4 regions of the Terriglobus roseus genome follow, and region 4 is predicted to be linked to each of the others. Evidence: predicted binding sites of a transcription regulator. Region 4 holds the regulator's gene; each other region holds the start of a gene.

Region 1 (5,142 bases), 2.4 Mb from region 4:
CACTCGCCACCATACGTCAATGCAAGGGCTCGACATTTGCACTGACTGCACCGAGCCCAGCGACCCCACCGGCAGACCACTTTGCCGTGGGGATCACGCTTTAGCCAGCGTTAGTGATGTTTGCTGACGTTTCTTCGCATTTCCTATGCGCGATGGAAGAAGCTCTCCACGTCATTGATGTCCTGCGTGAGCTTATAGGGTGGCAAACTGTCGAGGAAGATCTTGCCGTAACTCTGCCTTTGAATGCGGCTGTCGAGCAGCATCAGAACGCCGCGGTCGCTGGCGCTGCGGATCAATCGTCCAAAGCCCTGCTTCAATGTGATGACTGCTTGCGGAATCTGCAAATCGTGAAATGGTTTGCCGCCTGCAGATTCAATCGCCTCCATGCGTGCCTGCATCACAGGATCACTTGGCACCGCGAACGGCAGGCGATCGATGATCACGCAGCTTAGCTGATCGCCCTGCACATCCACGCCCTGCCAGAAACTGGATGTGCCAAAGAGAACGGCATTCGGCGTCGAACGGAATTCGTCCAGCAAAGCTTTGCGCGGCGCTTGCCCTTGTAGCAGCAAAGGGTAAGGCAACTCCACAAGCATGCGCTCATAGAGCGTCTTCATCTGCGCGTAGCTGGTGAACAGACAGAAGGCACGTCCACGACTGAATTCCAATACGCGGCGCATCTTCTCTGCAGCCTGATTCAGGAAATCCGGGTCACGCGGATCGGGCATGTAAGGCGGCAGATAGAGCAATGCCTGCTTGTTGTATTGGAAATGCGATGGAACGGTAAGTTCGCGCGCACCCACTAAGCCCACACGCTTTGCGATGTGTTCAAAGCCACCTTGAACCGTCAGCGTTGCGCTGGTAAGCACGACAGAGCTGAAATCCTTGAACAGCGTGGTGTTGAGAATTTCAGACACATCAATGGGCGTTGCCTGCAGATAGGTGTGATACGCCATGGGCTGGCCTGTCTGCGTGCGTGAGAAGTTCTTCACGCCGCCAGCAGCGCGACGTTCAATCCAGAACACCGTGTTCGGGTCTTCTGTTTCCATCAAAAAGGTCGATGACGTGCGCAAGTCCGTAACACGGCGCTTCAGACCGTTAACCTCTTCCACGTCCTTCACGCGTTCCAGTTCGTCGCGCAGCTTATCCAAGGAAGTTAGGTAACTTAAATAAGCATCGCCACGTTCTTCCAGGAACCCGCTGCGATCACGGAATGGCTGCCGGCCAAGCTCAAAGCCGTTCATAGGCAACGATCCAAAGAAGGCACGCGAGCGTTCGCGCAATCCGTTCGTTGCGCTTTCAATGCTTGAGGATGAGACCTTCTTCGCGCGCAGCATCATCTCCACATCGCGCGCCAACTCTTCGCAACGTTGCTGCGAGATGGCCACGCCGAAGTAGTCGCTGGCTACCGCCTCCATCTCATGCGCTTCGTCAAAGATCACCGCGGCAGCATCCGGAAGAATTCCCGCGTCTGGTGCGCCTGCCGCCTGCTGGCGGATATTCAGATCCGCGAAGAACAGGTGGTGATTGACGATGATGATGTCGCTTTCAAGAGCCTTGCGCCGCATCGCCGTGATGTAACACGGCTCGAAGTTCGGGCAGCTCTGACCAAGGCACGCTTCGCTGCGCGCATCCAGCTTGGAGAACAGTGGAGATGGCTCCGGCAAGCCGACAATTTCGGCACGATCACCAGTCTCCGTTTGGCTCTCCCACTCGACGATCTTGCCGAAGTGATCGAGTTCTGTGAACTCGGTAAGCAATGATGACGTCTGCTGCAGTGCGTAGAGTTTCTGCTTACATACGTAGTTGCCGCGGCCCTTCATGTAACAGACCTTCAGCGGCCCTAGCAGTGACTCAAGAAACGGAATGTCCTTGAAGAACAACTGTTCTTGCAGATTCTTCGTGCCGGTAGAGATGATGACGCGCTGCCCGCGTTCGCGCGCGAGTCTTAACGCGGGCAGCAGGTATGCCAGCGTTTTGCCTGTTCCGGTGCCTGCTTCCACAACAAGGTGCCGATGATCCTGCAACGCCGCCTCGACGGCCTTGGCCATCTCATATTGTCCCTTGCGATGCTCATAGCTCAGCGATGATTGAGCCAGCACGCCGCCCGGCGCGAAGAACTCGTGCAGCGTGGGCAGTTTGTCGGTCATGGCAAATGCAGGCATAAAGGCGCAGGAAAGGCGAACATCTTTAAGTGTATCTGCACCGCGTTCCGTCATAGATACTTTGGGGATGCGCCCCTTGGAAGGTAATCGCTGGAGTTGGCCACGCATGATCGCATTGCTGTTGGCGCAATTGTGGCTTGCGCATGCAGCAGTTTTCTTTGCGCACGAATACGCGCACTCGTTCATGGCGTGGGCGCTGGGTTGGAAGTCGAATCCCTTTGCCCTGCATGTGCCACCAATCTCCGCCACAGTGATGGCGATCCAGCTTGGTATCGATCAGAACGTGGACGAAGCCGCAATCCTTGCCTCAGGACACGGTGTGCAGGCAGCACTGGTAAGTGGTGCTGGCGTACTAGGAAACGCTTTGATCACATTGCCATTAGGGCTTATCGGGTTTGCTTTCGCCCGCAAGCGGAACGCTGCAGGATGGGCCATGGCAGCGTATTGGGTGGTCGTCGCGAGCGTTGGGAATCTGCTTGACTATATCCCGGTTCGCACTTTTACCGATGGCACGGATTTGTTGATGGACACGTTCGCGGTGGAGAGTGGGCTTAACTGGTCGCCCTGGACACTGCTGTTGGTCGCGGGAATTCCCACCCTGCTTGTTACCGCATGGTTCTTTTTGAGGATGGAGCCAAAGGCGCTCCGCTGGCTGTTTCCGTATTCGCGTGGACAGCGAGCCGTATGTGCGTTGCTGACTGCCTTTGTGATCTTTTGCTTCTATGGTGCGGCTGGGTTGAGTGAAGGTGGCCCGGTGTCGCACCGGTTCTCCTTGTTCTCGATCTCCGTGGCATTTCCATTGATGGCAATTGTGAGCCTGCTCCTGGTGGAACGCCACCACAGCACTGCTACCCTAAAAGATGGAAGCAGGTACGCATAATGGCACCGGAAAAGAAGCGGCTCGGAAAAAAGCACAGGACAGCGCAGACGCGTCCGCATAAGGGGGCCACCCCCAAGGGGGCTAAGGCCGGTGCGTCGACGGTGGGTGGTGCCTCGCCCAAGGGGCGTAAGGGCATTGCTGCCAAGAAGTCTGCCGCGTTCAGCCAGAGCAAGGTGCGTACGCAGTCGCCTACCCGGCAGAAGGGTCGCGCCATTACCGGGGCACAGATGGCTCCCGGGGCGCTGCCCAAGGCAGAGCGTGAGCGGCTGGGGATTCCTGAGCCCACGCGGGCGCCCAAGGGTTCGCGTGGCATGGGTTCCAGCGCTGAGGTGCAGGAGAAGCGGTTGGTGCATCGCGCTGCCCTGAGCGATCCGGAGACGGAGAACGCCTTTGCCAGCACGCTGCCCATGATCGAGGAGGCGCAGCGTCCGTCGGACGCCATTGCCGCGCCGCTGTTCGCCATCTGCGGACGCCCCAATGTGGGTAAGAGCACCCTGTTCAACCGCCTGACCGGAACGCGCCGCTCCATTGTGGGCGACGAACCGGGCATCACGCGTGACCGCATCTACGGCGAGGTGGATTGGGAAGGACGCGTGCTGCGCATTGTGGATACGGGCGGTGTCATTCCCGACGATGAGGCGCTGATCCCACGGGAGATCTTCCGGCAGGCACAGATAGCGCTGGAAGAGGCTGAGGCCATTGTGCAGGTGGTGGACGGACGCAGCGAGTTGACGCTGCCGGACATTGACCTGGCGCGCCTGCTGATCCGCAGCGGCAAGCCTGTGTTCCTGGCGGTGAACAAGATGGACACCGCACAAATTGCGCCGCAGGCTGAGAGCTTCCGCACGTTGGGTTACAAGGATGTGTTCCCGGTGAGCGGCGAACATGGCCTTGGCATGGGCGACCTGATGGACGCAGTTGCCGCCGCGCTGCCGCAGACCGAGCCGGAAGAGGCAGAGGAGCTGGAAGAGGTCTGGGAGGATGAGGCCACAGACGAAGAGGCTCCGCGTGAGCGCAAGCTGCGCTCCCATGGCGAGCATGTCTCCAAGGAGACGAGCATTGCCATCATTGGCCGTCCGAACGTGGGCAAGTCCACACTCCTGAATGCGCTTACCGGATCAGGACGCGCTATTGTGTCGCCGATTGCGGGAACTACGCGCGATGCTGTGGACGAGACGGTGGAACGTAATGGACACAGCTTCCGGTTTGTGGACACTGCTGGTATTCGCCGTAAGGGCAAGACCACGCTAATGGCAGAGAAGCTGTCGGTCATCATGGCGCGCAAGCACCTGGAAGCCGCGGACGTGGCGCTGCTGGTGATTGATGCCACGGAAGGTGTCACCGGACTGGATGCCAACATTGGTGGCTATGCGCATGAGAGCGGCCGCAGCGTGGTGATCGTGGTGAACAAGTGGGACGCTGTGACCACCAACCGCGAAGATGGACAGGCTCCTGCGGATCAGAAGGTCTACACCGAACAGGTTCGCCATGCTTTGAAGTATCTGGATTACGCTCCGCTGATCTTCATCAGTGCGCGTGATGGCATCAACGTGGACGAGGTGTTCAAGAAGGTGCAGCTTGTGGCGCGAGAACGTCGTAAGCGTATTTCGACCGGCCAGATGAACAAGTTCCTGGATCACGTGGAGTTCGAGAAGGCAGGCGTTCCGTACAACAAGCGTCTTCGCATCTACTACATGACGCAGGCTGCAGTTGCGCCGCCGACGTTCATCCTGTTCACAGATCGCGATGTGAAGCTGCACTTCAGTTATGAACGCTTCCTGGAGAACCAGATTCGCGCGCAGTGGCGCTTTATCGGGTCGCCGATCTGGTTCAAGGTGCGAGCGAGGAATAAGAAGAGCGAGAAGTAAGTGCTGCGCACCGTTCTCGACGCCTTCGGCGTGAAAAGCCAGCAGTTTTGCTGGCTTTTTGCTTTTGCGAAGACTGATTGAGGGGTACCCCCTCCCCCCTGTTTTTCTAAAATCTTCTTTCTAGTGGGGTTACGGTTTCGGTGTCGCTAAAATCGTCTGTCTATTGGGGTTAGGGGCAAAATCGCCTTTCTAAAGGAGTTAGGGCCGCGCCAAGCGCGACCCTTTTCTC
Region 2 (5,142 bases), 1.0 Mb from region 4:
ATGTCTTCCGCCTCTCGATGAGACGAACAGGTTAGCACTGCCTTCCCAAGGAAACGAATGACACAAAAGAGGATGTAGTCGCGTACGAGCGTGATATCAGATCCCACATCGAAGGCAAGCTTCCTGCGATGACGATATTTGCGGATTCATTCTGACGGAGGGAAGATTGGACGTGTGCGGAAAATAAAGGGAAGGGATTCTGTTCTTACAGCCAAATGGCCAAACGTACCAAGCAAAGTGCAGGCCTCCTTATGTTTCGCAAGAGAGCAGAGGTTTTCGAGGTCTTTCTTGTTCATCCCGGCGGTCCGTTCTGGGCTAAGAAGGATGTTGGCGCATGGACTGTGCCCAAGGGTGAATTTACGAACGATGAGGGACCTCTCGCAGCCGCGCAACGAGAATTCATCGAAGAGACCGGCTTCATCCCGCAAGAGCCTTTTCTTGAACTTGGTTCGGTTACTCAGAAGTCCGGAAAGGTTGTGTTTGCGTGGGCCTTTGAAGGGGACTGCGATCCGGCGGACCTGAGAAGTAATACCTGCGAGATTGAGTGGCCTCCGCGTTCAAAGCGCCTTGTGACCATCCCTGAAGTGGATCGTGGTCAATGGTTCACACCGTCTGTCGCCAAAACATATCTTCGAACGGAACAGCACGCTTTTCTGTCGCGCTTAGAGGATTTGCTCCGCCAGTAGAGAGAAAGAGTCTTCGGTGCTTTCGTCTTCCGCGTTCTCGCGCTCAAAATTGCTGAGACCCACGCCGACCAACCGATAAAGTTGCTCCTGCGGCAATCCGACTTTAGCGCAGAGTGCAAGCGCGGTGTCTGTCAACACTTCGCAGCTTTCAATTCGTTCACGGGATGTGAGACTTCGCGTGAGTGATTGAAACTCTTTCGTTTTCAGTTTGAGAACAATCGTTTTTGCTCCGCGGGCGTTGGCATTCGACGCTTTCCATATCTTTTCGGCAAGGCGTTGGATGTGCACATTGCACGCTTCGAGAGGGATGTCATCGGGGAAGGTATCTTCCGCAGAGATTTGTTTGCGCACGCGATTTGACACGACAGGGTTGTGATCAATGCCTCGTGCAAGCTCATAAAGACGTTGCGCATAGCTGCCGAAGGCTTGTTCCAGTGTCGCGATATCCATGGCGTGAATGTCGCCCACGAGCTTAATGCCGACCTCAGCCATACGTGCCTCGGTGACTTTTCCAACGCCGGGGATGCGGCCTACAGGAAGCGTGAGGAGGAATGATTGTGCCTCGTGTGGCTGAATAACGAACTGTCCGTTCGGCTTTCGCCAATCGGACGCGATCTTCGCAAGAAACTTATTGGGTGCGATGCCTGCTGAAGCAGTCAGGTGAAGTTCATCCCATATCTCCTGACGAATCTTCTTCGCCACCAGCGTTGCTGTTGGCAATCCCTGTTTGTTCTGCGTCACGTCAAGATAGGCTTCGTCGAGCGAGAGTGGCTCAATGTGGTCTGTGTGTCGTGTGAAGATTTCTCGCACACCTTGGGATGCCGCTTTATATCGCGTGAAGTCAGGTGGGATAAAGATTGCATGGGGGCATAGCCGTTCCGCACTTACTGCCGGCATTGCGGATCGAACGCCGAACTTCCTCGCTTCATACGACGCGGCGCAAACGACGGAACGTTTTCCCTTCCATGCGACCACGACCGGACGGCCACGCAGATTCGGATCGTCTCGCTGTTCGACGGATGCATAGAACGCATCCATGTCCACATGAACGATCTTGCGGTGTCCGAGCAAGGTGATCTGTTCGTCAATCATGACAATGCCTGCGTGTGCCGTCGCCAATGGTAAAGAAGCGGTATCTCAATGCTTTGCGAGCTATGTGCGTCCCGATGGAAGCCCTGGAGATATTCTTCCATATTCGCCGTGTGTTCGCCTAGTGGTATTTGCTACTTCGCCCGCGTTGATGCGCTCACTCAAACCCATTCACACTCGTGCAGAACCACATGGTCAATGCATGTAGTGCCACCATCGGTTGCTGTGTGGTGACCACTATAGGTTCTGGCTTTCTTTCTTCATAGGCTTGCGAAGCGACGTTTTGTCAGCAAATACACGCTCCGCAAAAGTGAGGTTGTACCTATGAAATCGTTAAGAAAGTTATGTACGCTAGCCGCGCTTGTGTCGTCAGTCGGAGTATTTGCTCAGACCGCACCGGTGGCTGGCGTGACGTCAACCGCCAATGTTCGGAACCGTGCGACGGTCTCTTTTCCGTCCGCAACGCCAGGCTCCAATCTGCAATCGGCTATCGTCCAGTTTCCGCAGGGAACACGGACTGAAACGGTAAAGGCAAAACTCAACGGCAAGGATGTTAGCGCAAAGTTTTCTGCAACTCCTTGTTCCGGTAAGGTGTGCCTGACCGCACAGCTTGGTTCGGACGATGGTGTCATCGACGGAAATAACACACTCTTTGCGACAGCGAAGAATCAGGATGGAACGGCTTCCAGCACGCGCACACATTTTGTTAGCGGCGCAGCGTCAGCCACATCGCAAGGGTTGCACGCGTTGGCTGTCAGTGCTGATGTCACAGCATCGAGCCTGCCTACCTATAGCAGCTTCCTTCCGCCTTCGATTAGGTTCTATACACTCGTATCGGGTGGTCCTGGGGCCAGCCAGAACTGGTTCCAGCTTGGTACCAAGTCCAGCTCCGTTCTGGCTTCGGGAAGCTGCGCTAGTTCGAGCATGTACAGCGTCATCCTGGTGGATCGCCGGACGCTTACGCAGTCAGGCTCGTCGCAGTGCTACAACGATGGCGTTTCACTGTCATCGGCGCTGCAGAATCTGGCAAGCCAAACGCCAGTTGCAAACGACCTGGTGATTGTGGGAACGAACTATGGGCAGAACACGGATGCAGGAAGTGCCATGGCACAACTCAACACCAGCGCGATTGGTGGACGTGCTTACAATTGCAACGCCAATGGTTCTGGTAGCACCTGCACAGGTGGTCCGCTCGGGACTTCGAATGATGTGCCCCAGGGATATCTGGCCATCGGCGTTTTGAATGGCAAGCCTGGATCGGCTTTCGAGTACTACAAGACGAATGGCAGTCCAATACCGAATACGTTTGCCACTGGCATGTTGATGCAGGACGCGAATGGAAACTACAACTTCCAGTCGTCGAACAACGTGGAATACACGGTCCAGCCGGGAACAGCGCAGCAGAGCGCGCAGATCAAGATTATTAACGCGCCGAGCCTGCCAGGACAGACTGCTGTCTATACTCCGCCCACAGGCACCAATGGCTTTTGGGTCCTGGTTATGGATCGTGGGAGCTTGTCGACTTCCACCGCGTGTTCGGGCAGCGGCAGTGGACAAAACGTTACCTTCGCGAACTGCGGTATTTTCTATCCACTCGGTGCGAATGGCGGAAACGCCACCATGATTAACGCCATGGCGCAGACACTTCAGTCTGTGCGGAGTGATCAAGTCGTGTTTCTGACAACTGTAGGAACCGCTGGCTGGGGCGATGCGACGACCATGGCGAGCGATAACAACACACCAAACAACACGATTGAACTGGCGAATGCGCTGGGATCACTGGGCATTCCGGATAAGTCCATCCTCTATACCGGCGCGACCAATTCGACTTATACGTTTGTCGCCAGCCCTGCCTTTGGCAATCCGATCTCTGGACATGATGTGCTGTCCTCTTCCTACTTCACACAACAGGGACACAGTGGCTATGTACACGGCACGCTTGCGCGCGATAGCTATGGTTTGTATGAACCGGCACATACGGAACAGCAGCAGGCCGCTACTGATACAGCGGATCTGCAGTTGGGTTTGATCAACTCGCAACAGCCGCAGGAATGGCCTGAATTTATTACTGCGCTTGCGACAGGAAACACCCTGACAGGTCAGACGCAGGCATACCAGTACCTCAGCTATTACCTGCTGAACCAGTGGTACGTGGCAGGCCAGTTGAACAGCAGCGGTGCAGCTCAGCCGGGTGTAACCGGAACTTATGCGTACGACATTCACTACTTCTTCACGGGATCGTTGAATACCCTTTTGGACTATCACACTTATGATCCGGCGAATGCTACATATCCGGGTGCATCGTGGACCTCGCCGGACGGAACCACGCTGAGTTTCACACAGCAGGAATTCAATTCGGTGAAGTATCAGCTTCATAACGAGATTGTTGACCTGACGAACGTACTTACTTACTTCGTGACTGGTTCCACCAACCTGAAGGACCTTGTGGCCGCAGGCAATGCCAATGCTGCGCTGAGCCTGATTCAGGCGTCCAGCGACATTCAGGCAAACCTGGAAGCGAGCCAAATTCAGGCGCAGACCACAACACCGGCGACGCTGAGCCCGTGGCACATCATGCATATGGTCGCCTCAGATGTAAGCCCCTATGTATCGTTCGCGACCGATGGTGTCGTGAACCCGGACGACATTGCATTGGCAAACAAAGCGATTGGCTTCGTGAGTGACCTGTTCTCCGCGGCCGGTAGCACTGGCGGCGGACTCAGCAGCGGCGATACATCCGCGCAAAAGGAGATCCCACGGCTTGACTACCGTTTAGATACCACGATTGGTCAGATTGCAGGTTCGGATTTGCAGGGCCAGTTTCTGGCGGGCTTTGATTCCACGCTGGATTCCATTACCGGTGACTGGGGTAAGTTGAATGCGTTGGGTGGTCAGAGCATCACGCAGTCTCCGCTCTTTGCACCCACGCAGGCAACACAGAACCAAGTGATTCAGATGATCACAAAGGCTTCGCAGAAGAGTCTGTATGTCTCGCTGATTCCGCAGATCTATCAGGCACACAAGTGGGGCATGTATGGCCAGACAGCGACTGCTGATATGGGATACACCGCAAACGGTGACACCAATTCGTGCAAGGCGTTCTATGACAACACAACAACAGCCTGGGTGGCTGTGTGGTATCCCACCTACGGAGGCACGTCCTACTGGGAGTCCTGGAAGACAGTGAACAACAACCCAGACTTCCCGTTCAAATATGTCTATAACGCGCCCTTCTACGATTGGTATGTTCTTTCGCTTCCGTTCACGAGTCAGGGTGGTAGTGGTGCGCGAGCAACCGCAATGGACGCGAATATGTCGAACATACTATTCGGTAACAGTTCGAACTCTGTGAACTTTGTGCGCGATG
Region 3 (5,142 bases), 1.7 Mb from region 4:
GCTATTACACCTCCCCGGGAACCTCGCCACCGAGGGGAACCGTCTTCGCAGAACGCTTCTCCTGCAACCGCTGCAACACCAGCGGAGGCACCAGTTCACGGATGTCGCCATTGAGCTGATACACGCCTTTAATAAGTCGCGACGATACATACGTGTACTTCTCGGCTGGCATCATGAAGACCGTCTCTAACGACTTGTCCAGCTTGCGGTTCATCATGGCCATCTGGAACTCGTATTCGTAGTCCGAAATAGCACGGATACCACGCAGCACAGCACTGGCCTGCTTCATTCGGGCAAAGTCAACGAGGAGGCCGTCAAATGTCTCCACGGTGACATTTCCCAAGGGAGCCGTGACTTCCTGCAGCATCTCCGCACGTTCCTCTGTGGTGAACAGAGGAACACCCTTGCTGGTGTTGCGCAACACCGCAACCACCAACTCATCAAAGATCTTCGCCCCACGGCTGATCAGGTCCAGATGTCCGTTCGTCGGCGGATCGAAGGTGCCGGGGTAGATGGCGCGGATAATTCCCATGACAAAAGGAAGCATACGCGACCCGGTCGATAGTCGCTTTAAGGAATAAGAAAGGGCCGCAGTCTGCGGCCCTTTCCATGACTACTTTTGAGTGACTATTTCCGCGAAGGCCGCACGGCTTCCTGCGCCTTTTCCTCACCGTCCGCAGGCGCGGCTGGTATCGGAGCAACGGAAGACGCGCCAATCTTCAACTTGGCACGAAGTTCAACATCCATGCGCCCGAAGACTTCCGGATTGGACTTGAGGAAGTTACGCACATTCTCGCGCCCCTGGCCAATGCGTTCGCCCGCATAGCTGTACCAAGCGCCGCTCTTCTCCACAATATTGTTCGCTACCGCGAGGTCAAGTACATCACCTTCGCGCGAGATACCTTCGCCGTACAGGATGTCGAACTCGGCTTCGCGGAACGGTGCAGCAACCTTGTTCTTCACAATCTTGGTCTTGGTGCGAGAACCGACGACAACGTCGCCTTCCTTCACTGCACCAATGCGACGAATGTCTACACGAACCGACGAGTAGAACTTCAGCGCACGGCCACCGGTGGTGGTTTCGGGGTTGCCGAACATAACACCGATCTTTTCGCGGATCTGGTTGATGAAGATGAGGCAGGTGCGGCTCTTCGAGACGGTGCCAGTCAGTTTACGCAGTGCCTGCGACATCAGACGTGCCTGCAGACCCACGTGCGAATCGCCCATTTCGCCATCAAGTTCGGCCTTGGGAACCAAGGCAGCAACAGAGTCAACCACCAACACATCGATCGCGCCAGAGCGGACGAGTGCTTCCGTGATTTCCAGAGCCTGTTCGCCGTAATCCGGCTGCGAAATCAGCAAGTTATCCGTATCCACGCCCAGCTTGCGCGCATACACCGGATCAAGCGCATGTTCCGCGTCGACAAAGGCAGCCAGGCCGCCCTGCCGCTGCGCCTCAGCAATGATCTGGAGCGTAATTGTCGTTTTACCCGAGGATTCCGGGCCGTAAATCTCAACCACGCGACCACGTGGCACACCGCCGACACCCAGCGCGGCGTCGAAGGAAATGGATCCTGTCGAGATCACTGAGATCGGTACGATCGCATCGCGCGCGCCCAGGCGCATGATGGAACCCTTGCCAAATTGCTTCTCAATGCCCGCCAGGGCAAGTTCTACGGCTTTGCTGCGTTCGTCCACGGCCACGCTGATGATTCTCCTTCGTACAGTGAACCTCATCCTAGCATCCGTCGTCGCTGCATGGCAAAGAAAAAGCGAAGTAATTCCCTACACCCAAAATCACCGGGAGGGTCTATAAAATCATGGAACCTGTATGAGCGAAGCCACTTCCAACGCCACCTTCTCCAGCCCGGTTAAGTTCGGAACCGACGGCTGGCGCGGCATCATCGCCGATGACTTCACCTACGCCAACGTCCGCGTCGCCGTCCGCGCCATTGCCAATTACGTGCTGGCGCATGAAGACGCCTCGAAAGGCGTCTGCATTGGTTACGACACACGCTTCGGCTCGCCGCAGTTTGCGCGCGTTGCGGCACAGGTGTTGAGCGAGGCGGGTATCCCCGTGTTGCTGGCGAAGGACGTCACCGCCACGCCCGCACTCAGCTATGGCGTGGCACATCGGAAGGCTGCCGGCGGCATCATGATCACTTCGTCGCATAACCCGGCGCAGTGGAACGGCGTCAAGTACAAAGCCAGCTACGGCGGTTCCGGATCGCCGGGCATCATCAAGAGCATCGAGACCTACCTTGGCAAAGACGTTCCTGTCGCCAAAACTCCCGCTGCCATCACCGAAGCAGACTTCATGCCCGATTACATCGCGGCAGTCGAAGCATTTGCCGACCTGCCGTTGATCGCCAAGGCGAAGCAGCGCTTCCTTATCGACAGCATGTTTGGCGCAGGCGCAGGCGTGTTGAAGGGCATCTTCGAACGTGCTGGTGTGGATTGCGTGGAGATTCGCGCAGAACGCAACCCCCTCTTCCCCGGCATTAACCCCGAACCCATCTTGCCGCACATCGCGCTCACGCAGAAGAAGGTTGTGGAAGAGAAGTGCGCCGCTGGCCTAATCACTGACGGCGACGCTGATCGCATTGGTTCCGTCGACGAAAACGGCAACGTAGTTGACGCGCATAAGATCTTCTCCATCCTGTTGTGGTGGCTACTGGAAAAGAAGAAGTGGCCGGGCGAAATCACCCGTGCCTTCAACACCACCAAGATGCTTGATCGCATCGCCGCGAAATACGGTCGCAAACTTCATGAGCATGGCATCGGCTTCAAGTACGTCTGCGATCTGATGCTGACGGAAGACATCCTCATCGGCGGTGAGGAATCTGGCGGCGTCGGTATCAAGCGCCATTTGCCTGAGCGTGACGGTATTCTGAATGCACTGTTGCTTGCAAATGTGATGGCAGAAGAAGGCAAGACACTTGGCCAGCTCGTCGCCATGCTGCAGGCTGAGTTCGGCGAACACCAGTACGGACGTATCGACATGCACATCGATGATCGTCTGAAGAAGTCGGCCATCGATCGCGCATCCAGCGGACTCACGGAAATCGCAGGCTATCGCGTGTTGAAGACGGAAGACATGGATGGCATCAAGTTCTTCCTCGACAATCCCGAAGCAAAAACCAAGCCCAACGCTGCCGAAACATGGCTTCTGCTCCGCGCCTCAGGAACCGAGCCGCTACTGCGTGTGTACAGCGAATCCACTTCGCAGGAAGCCGTGCAGAAAATTCTTAAAGCAGCAGAGCAATTCGTACTGGAGGGCTAACTTGGCCTCCGATGGATTTGAAAAGATCACGCCTCGGCGCATCGCAGGTATTTCTGCGCGCTGCGTCAACAGCCAGCCCGAAACCATCCACGCACTGTGGGCGCAGTACACACAACAAGACATTCCCGCGCGGTTGCAAGGCAACGGTATGTACGCTGTGTACTTCGAGTACGAGAGTGACTTTTCAGGACCGTACACACTGTTGCTCGGACAGCATGTTGAAGACGATGCGCCACTGCCGGAAGGCATGCGTGATGTCTTTCTGGAGCCGGGGGACTATGCCGTGTTCGACGCCGTGGGACCATTTCCCCAAAGCATCGTGGATGCCTGGTCTCGCATTTGGAGCAGCAGTCTCCAACGAACGTACCGAACTGATTTTGAAATGTATCTGGGACCGGAGCGCGCAAGCATCTTCGTAGGCGTCTGGGAGAGTGAGAATTTGTTGTGAGTAAGATTCAGGTGCAGGCACAGGGCCTGCTTTTCGATATGGATGGCGTGCTCATCAGCTCCATCGCATCTGCCACCCGATGCTGGAAGCGGTGGGCCAAGCTGTACGAGGTGCCAAACGCAGATAACTTCGTTCTGCCACACGGCCGTCCCGCACGCGATATCGTCATCATGCTTCGCCCGGATATTGATCCGGACGAGGGCCTTCGCGTGATCGAAGACATGGAGATTGAAGACGTAGGCGACATTGAAGTACTGCCCGGCGTGCGTGAACTGCTCGCTAGCTTGCCGCCTGATCGCTGGACGGTGGTCACCTCCTGCACGCGTCGCCTGCTGGAAGCTCGATTGAGGGCTGCAGGACTGCCGGAGCCGCCAAAGCTCGTCTCTGCAGACGACATTTCTAAAGGCAAGCCCGATCCCGAACCCTACATCCGCGGCGCAGAAGCGCTGGGCTTAAAGCCCGAAGACTGCATCGTTGTGGAAGACGCCGTATCTGGCGTGCAGAGTGGCATTGCCGCTGGCTGCCGCGTTCTGGCCGTGCTCAGCTCCACGCCACGTGCAGAACTCAAGGCGGCAACATGGATCGCGCGATCACTTGCAGTGGTGAAGGTCACTTCCGATGCGAACGGCCTGCAAGTGGACATCCCGCTTGCAAGAAAGAACTAGCCGCCAACGAAGCCAAGAAAAAGGCAGCGCTCACACTGAGTGCTGCCTTTTGGTTTTAAGCCCCGAAACGCTCCTGTAGCAGCGCTTCCACGCGCGCCACGTCTGCTTCGGTATCCACGCCCACCGTATCGAACTCCACGGCTTCCACATACAGCGCCAGCCCGTTCTCCAGCAGCCGCAACTGTTCCAGCCGCTCCGTCTGCTCCAAAGGACTCGCCGCCAGCGTGCCGAAGCGCAACAACGCATCGCGTCGATACGCATACAGTCCCAGATGCTTCCAGTAGGTAGCCTTCCCTGCACCATCGCGGTCGTAGGGGATGGTGGCACGCGAAAAATACAGAGCGCGACCGTCAGTGGCGTGCACCACCTTCACCGCATTCGGATTATGAACATTCTCCGGGGCGCAAAGCGTCTTCACCGTGCTGCATTCGACATGCATACCGCGCGAGAACGGCCGCAACAACGCGTCAATGTGTTCCGGCTTCAGCAGCGGTTCATCACCCTGAATATTCACGTAGATGTCCGCCTCACGCTCCAGCGCCACAGCGCGCATGCGGTCTGTTCCGCTGGGCAGCGCGGCGTCCGTCATCTGCCACTGCCATCCATGCGCCTGGCAGAGCGCCCCAACCTCCTCAGAATCCGTCGCCACGACGACTTCCTGCAGTTGCGGACACCGTTGCGCCGCCTCCACCACCCACTGCAGCATGGGTTTACCCAATAACGGGCGCAGCACCTTACCGGGGAGG
Region 4 (5,142 bases):
AATCTCGCCGTTCTCCAGAAACCGCAGCATCTTCGCCTGTAACGGCAGCGGCATCTCTCCAATTTCATCCAGAAAAAGCGTTCCACCATGCGCAGCTTCTATGCGCCCCATGCGCGAAGAAACCGCCCCTGTAAACGCTCCGCGCGTATGGCCAAACAACTCAGCTTCCAACAGGTGTTCCGGAATTGCCGCACAGTTCAACACAACAAACGGCTTTCCTGCACGAGGGCTCAACCGGTGCACGGCCTTTGCAACCAACTCTTTTCCTGTTCCCGTTTCTCCCAACACAAGAACATTCGCAGTTGCATGTGGGGCGACCAAGCGGATCTGCTGCGCCAACTCCCGCATCTTCAAAGCGTCTCCAACAAACTCCGGAAGATGCATCTTGACCTCTTCAGCAACCTCAGGAAGCGCTTCTTTCACCACCGCCATCGGCGCAGCAAAGGGCACCGTAACAGGCGCATGAAGCCAGGCCGCACCATCAAATCCACCGGTTGCAGGTGTTCTCTCCACGCAGCATTCTTGCGCCTCTCGCAACGCATGAAGAAGCTCGTTACGCCGCGCGCTGCGCACTTTAGAACCGTTGCAACTACCATCCATTTGCAACATATCCGTCGCAGGACAAACCGTCGCCGCATACTCAGCAAACTCCGACGCATCCAGGTCCGGAAGCCAGTGATCCACAATCATGGCCTCGGGCTCCAGGCTGCCGAGATGCATCATCGCCTCAGCCCCTCCGGAAGCTGGAAAGACCTGCCAACGCATATCTGAAAGCAAAGAGGAAAGCTTATGCCGCAACTCCGTATCCGGAGTGACCAACACCACAGAACGTTGCTGAACAGACGCCGCCACGACTGAATTCATCGCGACCCTCCCGCCTCAAGACGCGCCGCGGCTTCACGCACTCGCTCCAACTCCGCCACTGCCCGGCGGCACTCGGCGCGCGCAGTGTTCAATGCGTCCTGTATCTCATCGGGTGTCGTGCGGAGAGCAGCCATCTCCACAGCAAACAACAGCGCGGTTAAAGGCTGTGACAAGGCGTGGATTGCGTCATCCAGTTCTTCCAATGCAGCATCGTCCATGGTCAACTCCATCTGGTTCATGCAACCTCCAACGCCGTTTGATAACGAGCGTCAATAGGCATGGTTGCGAATCGCGGCAAACCGTCGTTCTGTTTCGCGGCAATGCCATATCCCTCGCCACGCATCGTCTGCACCAAACCCGACGCGCCCACTGCGCTCAGCTTACGGCGGAGATAGTTCACATAAACATCCACCACATTCGTTCCGGCGTCCGGCGACATCTGCCACACATTCTGCAGGAGTTCACGACGAGATACAGCGCGTCCCTTCTGCAGCAGCAGGTACTCCAGCAACGTAAATTCCTTTGAGGTGAAGTCCAGCAACTCTTCGTGATAGGAAACACTGCGTTTAATGCGGTCCATACGCAATCCCGCGCATTGCAACAAACCAGCAGAGGATCCCATACGCCGCCGACCAATCGCCTTACAACGTGCCAGCAACTCATACATGGAAAACGGCTTCAACAGATAGTCATCCGCGCCCAGGTTCAAACATTCAATCTTTTCCGAAAGCTGCGAACGACCTGACAACACCAGGACGGACATTAGGTCGATCTGACCGTGCAGTGCTCGCAGCACATCCACGCCATCCATCCGCGGAAGCCCCAGATCCAGCACCAACAGGTCAGGCATGTCTTCCTCAATGCCCTCTAATACGCCGGCCCCATCTGTTACTAGGCGAACCGTATTCCCTTCCAATTCAAGCGCTTTCTTAAGAAACACAGAAAGTGCCCCATCATCCTCTGCCACCATCACTCTCATTGCTCTGTCTCCTGCGTAATTTGTCCATCTATAGCGGGCGCACTTTCCAATCCGGCGTCCGATCTGCAATCCAAGATGACGCGCAGATGAGAACAAAACAATGATTCAGTGAGAATGGTGCCAGCGAGTCGTACCACATCGGGAACGGCTGCACCACCCATTAGCTTTCTTGGTTCAAGAAACTTTTACCTTGCAGTTCGCTTTTTATTCGCTACAATTTCAGCCATGGCGATTACGCGGCGACAAAAAGAGGTTTTGGACTTCCTCTCCGGCTTTACCCAGCGCAAGGGATACTCCCCTTCCTATGAAGAAATTGCGGCTGGTCTTGGCCTGAATTCGCTTGCCACGGTGCACAAACACATCACAAATCTGCACAACAAAGGCCTCCTGCAGCGCGCTCATAATCGCAGCCGCTCCATCGATGTTCTCTCTCCAAGGAACTCACGCAAGGGGAACGAGCGTCTGCCCCTCATGGGCAGAATCGCCGCTGGCCGGCCCGTGGAAGCCATTGAAACTGCGGAATCCATCTCCCTTTCTGAGATCATCGGCAACCGCGAAGTCTTCGCCCTTGAAGTTCGTGGCGACAGCATGCGCGACGAACACATCGTCAACGGCGACTATGTCTTGGTAGAGCGCACCAATACAGCGCGTGAAGGTGAGATTGTCGTTGCGCTCGTAGACGGTTCCGACGCCACGCTGAAGCGCTATTACAAGGAAGGCAACCTGATCCGCCTACAGCCTTCCAACAATGAGATGGCCCCCATCTTCGCTCCGGCGGACCGTGTTGCGATCCAGGGTAAGGTCCTCGGCATGTTGCGCAAGTATGCCTGAGGAAACCAGCGGCGAATTGCGCTGCGATCTTCTCGTCTTCGATCTCGATGGGACCCTGATTGACTCGGAGCAAGACTTAGCAGCGTCGGTCAATGCAACCCTCGCCTTCCTGGGCCGCGAACAACTTCCACCCCACCGCATCGCAGAGTTCATCGGCGATGGCGCTGCCATGCTCGTCCGCCGTGCCTTAGAAGCAACCGGGGGCATGGACGAAGTAGCTTTCGCGCAAGCGATTCCCTTCTTCCTGGACTATTACCGCGCGCATAATCTCGACTTCACCTACGTCTATCCTGGCGTGATCAGTGAACTTCGCAAGATTCGTGCGGCTGCGCCATCTCTTCCGATGGCGATTCTTACCAACAAGCCATATCGCCCATCGCGCGTCATCTGTTCTGGTCTCGGACTGTCCGAGTTTTTCTTTGCCAATTACGGCGGCGACAGCTTCCCAACCAAGAAGCCCGATCCCGAAGGCATGCAGGCATTGATGGAAGAAGCATCCCGAATGCTGGGCCGCCCGGTATCCCCACAACGAACCGTTCTGGTAGGCGACTCCCACGTAGACGTTGCCACTGCACGCAACGCCGGCGTCCTCTGCCTCGGATGCAGTTACGGCTTGGCACCTCAAAAACTTCGTGAAGCGGGCCCGGATGCCATGGTGGATAGCCCCACCAAATGGCTCGACGCCCTGCAGGCGCTTCTACCCTAACCCTCCGCGGGCGTCGCTTCCCGTTCCTGCCGAATCAGGTTTCCGCTCACTGCCGCACCCGCCGCAGGATGCATCGTCCAGTACGAAGGCAAACTCAACGCTGCCAAGCCCGCCATCACACAAAACGCCACGCGAAAATCAAAGGCACTCGCACCACCACGCATCAGTGCGCTTCCGTGCAGAGCCAGTGCAGAAACAGCCACACCAAGGCTCGTCGTCATCTGGTTAATCGTCGTAGCCAGCGTGGTGCCGCTGTTCTTCAGCTTCTCCGGAAGGTCCGCGAATCCCATGGTCGTCAATGCAGTCAATTCCATCGACCGGCCAAGTCCTCCCGCAAACAGGACAAGCAGCGTGATCACCTTCGGCGTGTTTGCATGAAGCCATCCGCAAGCCACCAGCGCCACCGCAGTCAACGTCCCATTCCACAGCAAAACCGTCCGAAAGCCATAACGACGAAGCAGTGGCCCAGTCAGCGGTTTCATTGCAAGATTCCCCGCAAACACCGCCATCGTCAACGATCCCGACTCCAGCGGATTCAGACCGAATGCCTCCTGAAACAACAGCGGCAACAGGAACGGTACGGAAAACACTGCCATCCGGAACAGTGATCCAGCGCCATTCGACACGCGGAATGTCTCAATACGAAACACTTCCAGTGAAAACAGTGGCTTTTCAGCACGACGCAGCCACCACACCAATGCCCCTGACAACACAATAGTCAGCACCAGCAGCACCGCCGCCTGCATCCCCGGAGCATGCTGCACTTCCAGCGACTCCAGCAGGTACATCAGGCAGAAGGAAGCGGACCCCGCCAGCAGAAACCCGGGTAGATCAAAACTCTCACGAACCGTCTCGCGATCCTTCGGAACCAGCTTCAGCGCCAACGCAAACAGCACCACACCAATCGGCACGTTCAGCAGAAACATCCACGGCCACGTCGTAAACGACAGAATCCATCCACCCAACGGAGGGCCAAGGATCGGTGCCACCAATGCAGGCCAGATCGTATAAGCAATCGCCTTCATCAATTGCGCCTTAGTGGAAGCGCGCAGCACCATCAACCGCCCAACGGGCACCATCATCGACCCGCCAATACCCTGCAACACGCGCGAAGCAGTAAACAACGGCAGCGTATGGCTAAGCCCACACAAAGCAGAGGCGCAGGTAAAGATCAGAATGGCCGATGTAAAAACGCGCCGCTCGCCAAACCGCGTTGCTACCCACCCGCTCACCGGGATGAAAATCGCCAGTGTCAACAGGTATGCCGTAATACCAACATTCACAGCAATGGCAGACGTGCCGAAGTCACGCGCCATCGTTGGCAACCCGGTCGCGATAATCGTCGCATCCAGGTTCTCCATAAACAGCGCACCTGCTGCCAGCAACGCAACAGCCAGCGCATGACCACGAAGCGTGGACGGGTCTTCGACTCTCTTTGAAGTGTTCGCCAAGCTCTTAGTTTACTAAGCCGCGGCCGTCTCCGCAGACGCCACACGCAGCTTCATCGGCTGGCGATGCCAGTACGTAAGCGAACGCCACGCCCACTCCACGGGACCAAACTGGAAGTAGCGCAGCCAGATGGCGCTGAAGATCAGGTTGAACGCCCAAACTCCCGCCATCACGTAATACACCTTGTAGTACGTCATGTAGCCGTACCAGTGCGTTGGCCCCCACACAAACAGGAAGCGGCAGATCACACTGGTCGCCAGGTAGTTCGACAAAGCCATCTGCCCCACGTTGGCAACAGCCTTCGTAGCCCAAC

Evidence for each region. Region 4 encodes LexA, which represses DNA repair genes until DNA is damaged. Its sites were predicted from a motif close to CANTTCGCTTTTTATTCGC; they were not measured.
Region 1: the regulator LexA is predicted to act here: its motif matches at 2,170-2,188, upstream of BLT38_RS16610 (ATP-dependent DNA helicase).
Region 2: the regulator LexA is predicted to act here: its motif matches at 1,878-1,896, upstream of dinB (DNA polymerase IV).
Region 3: the regulator LexA is predicted to act here: its motif matches at 1,762-1,780, upstream of recA (recombinase RecA).

The regions. Positions count from the first base shown of each region.
Region 1 covers NZ_LT629690.1:3,976,429-3,981,570, forward strand. The annotation lists gene BLT38_RS16605 (hypothetical protein) at 1-104, shown strand, start outside; gene BLT38_RS16610 (ATP-dependent DNA helicase) at 144-2,150, opposite strand; gene BLT38_RS16615 (hypothetical protein) at 2,272-3,045, shown strand; gene der (ribosome biogenesis GTPase Der) at 3,045-4,913, shown strand.
Region 2 covers NZ_LT629690.1:548,999-554,140, forward strand. The annotation lists gene BLT38_RS02565 (NUDIX domain-containing protein) at 252-686, shown strand; gene dinB (DNA polymerase IV) at 663-1,778, opposite strand; gene BLT38_RS02575 (Ig-like domain-containing protein) at 2,100-5,142, shown strand, end outside.
Region 3 covers NZ_LT629690.1:3,277,337-3,282,478, forward strand. The annotation lists gene coaD (pantetheine-phosphate adenylyltransferase) at 5-532, opposite strand; gene recA (recombinase RecA) at 628-1,704, opposite strand; gene BLT38_RS13710 (phosphoglucomutase/phosphomannomutase family protein) at 1,832-3,283, shown strand; gene BLT38_RS13715 (GyrI-like domain-containing protein) at 3,285-3,731, shown strand; gene BLT38_RS13720 (HAD-IA family hydrolase) at 3,728-4,396, shown strand; gene kdsB (3-deoxy-manno-octulosonate cytidylyltransferase) at 4,452-5,142, opposite strand, start outside.
Region 4 covers NZ_LT629690.1:1,598,988-1,604,129, reverse strand. The annotation lists gene BLT38_RS06800 (sigma-54 dependent transcriptional regulator) at 1-864, opposite strand, end outside; gene BLT38_RS06795 (hypothetical protein) at 861-1,103, opposite strand; gene BLT38_RS06790 (response regulator transcription factor) at 1,100-1,843, opposite strand; gene lexA (transcriptional repressor LexA) at 2,069-2,674, shown strand; gene BLT38_RS06780 (HAD hydrolase-like protein) at 2,667-3,380, shown strand; gene BLT38_RS06775 (DHA2 family efflux MFS transporter permease subunit) at 3,377-4,831, opposite strand; gene BLT38_RS06770 (DUF418 domain-containing protein) at 4,844-5,142, opposite strand, start outside.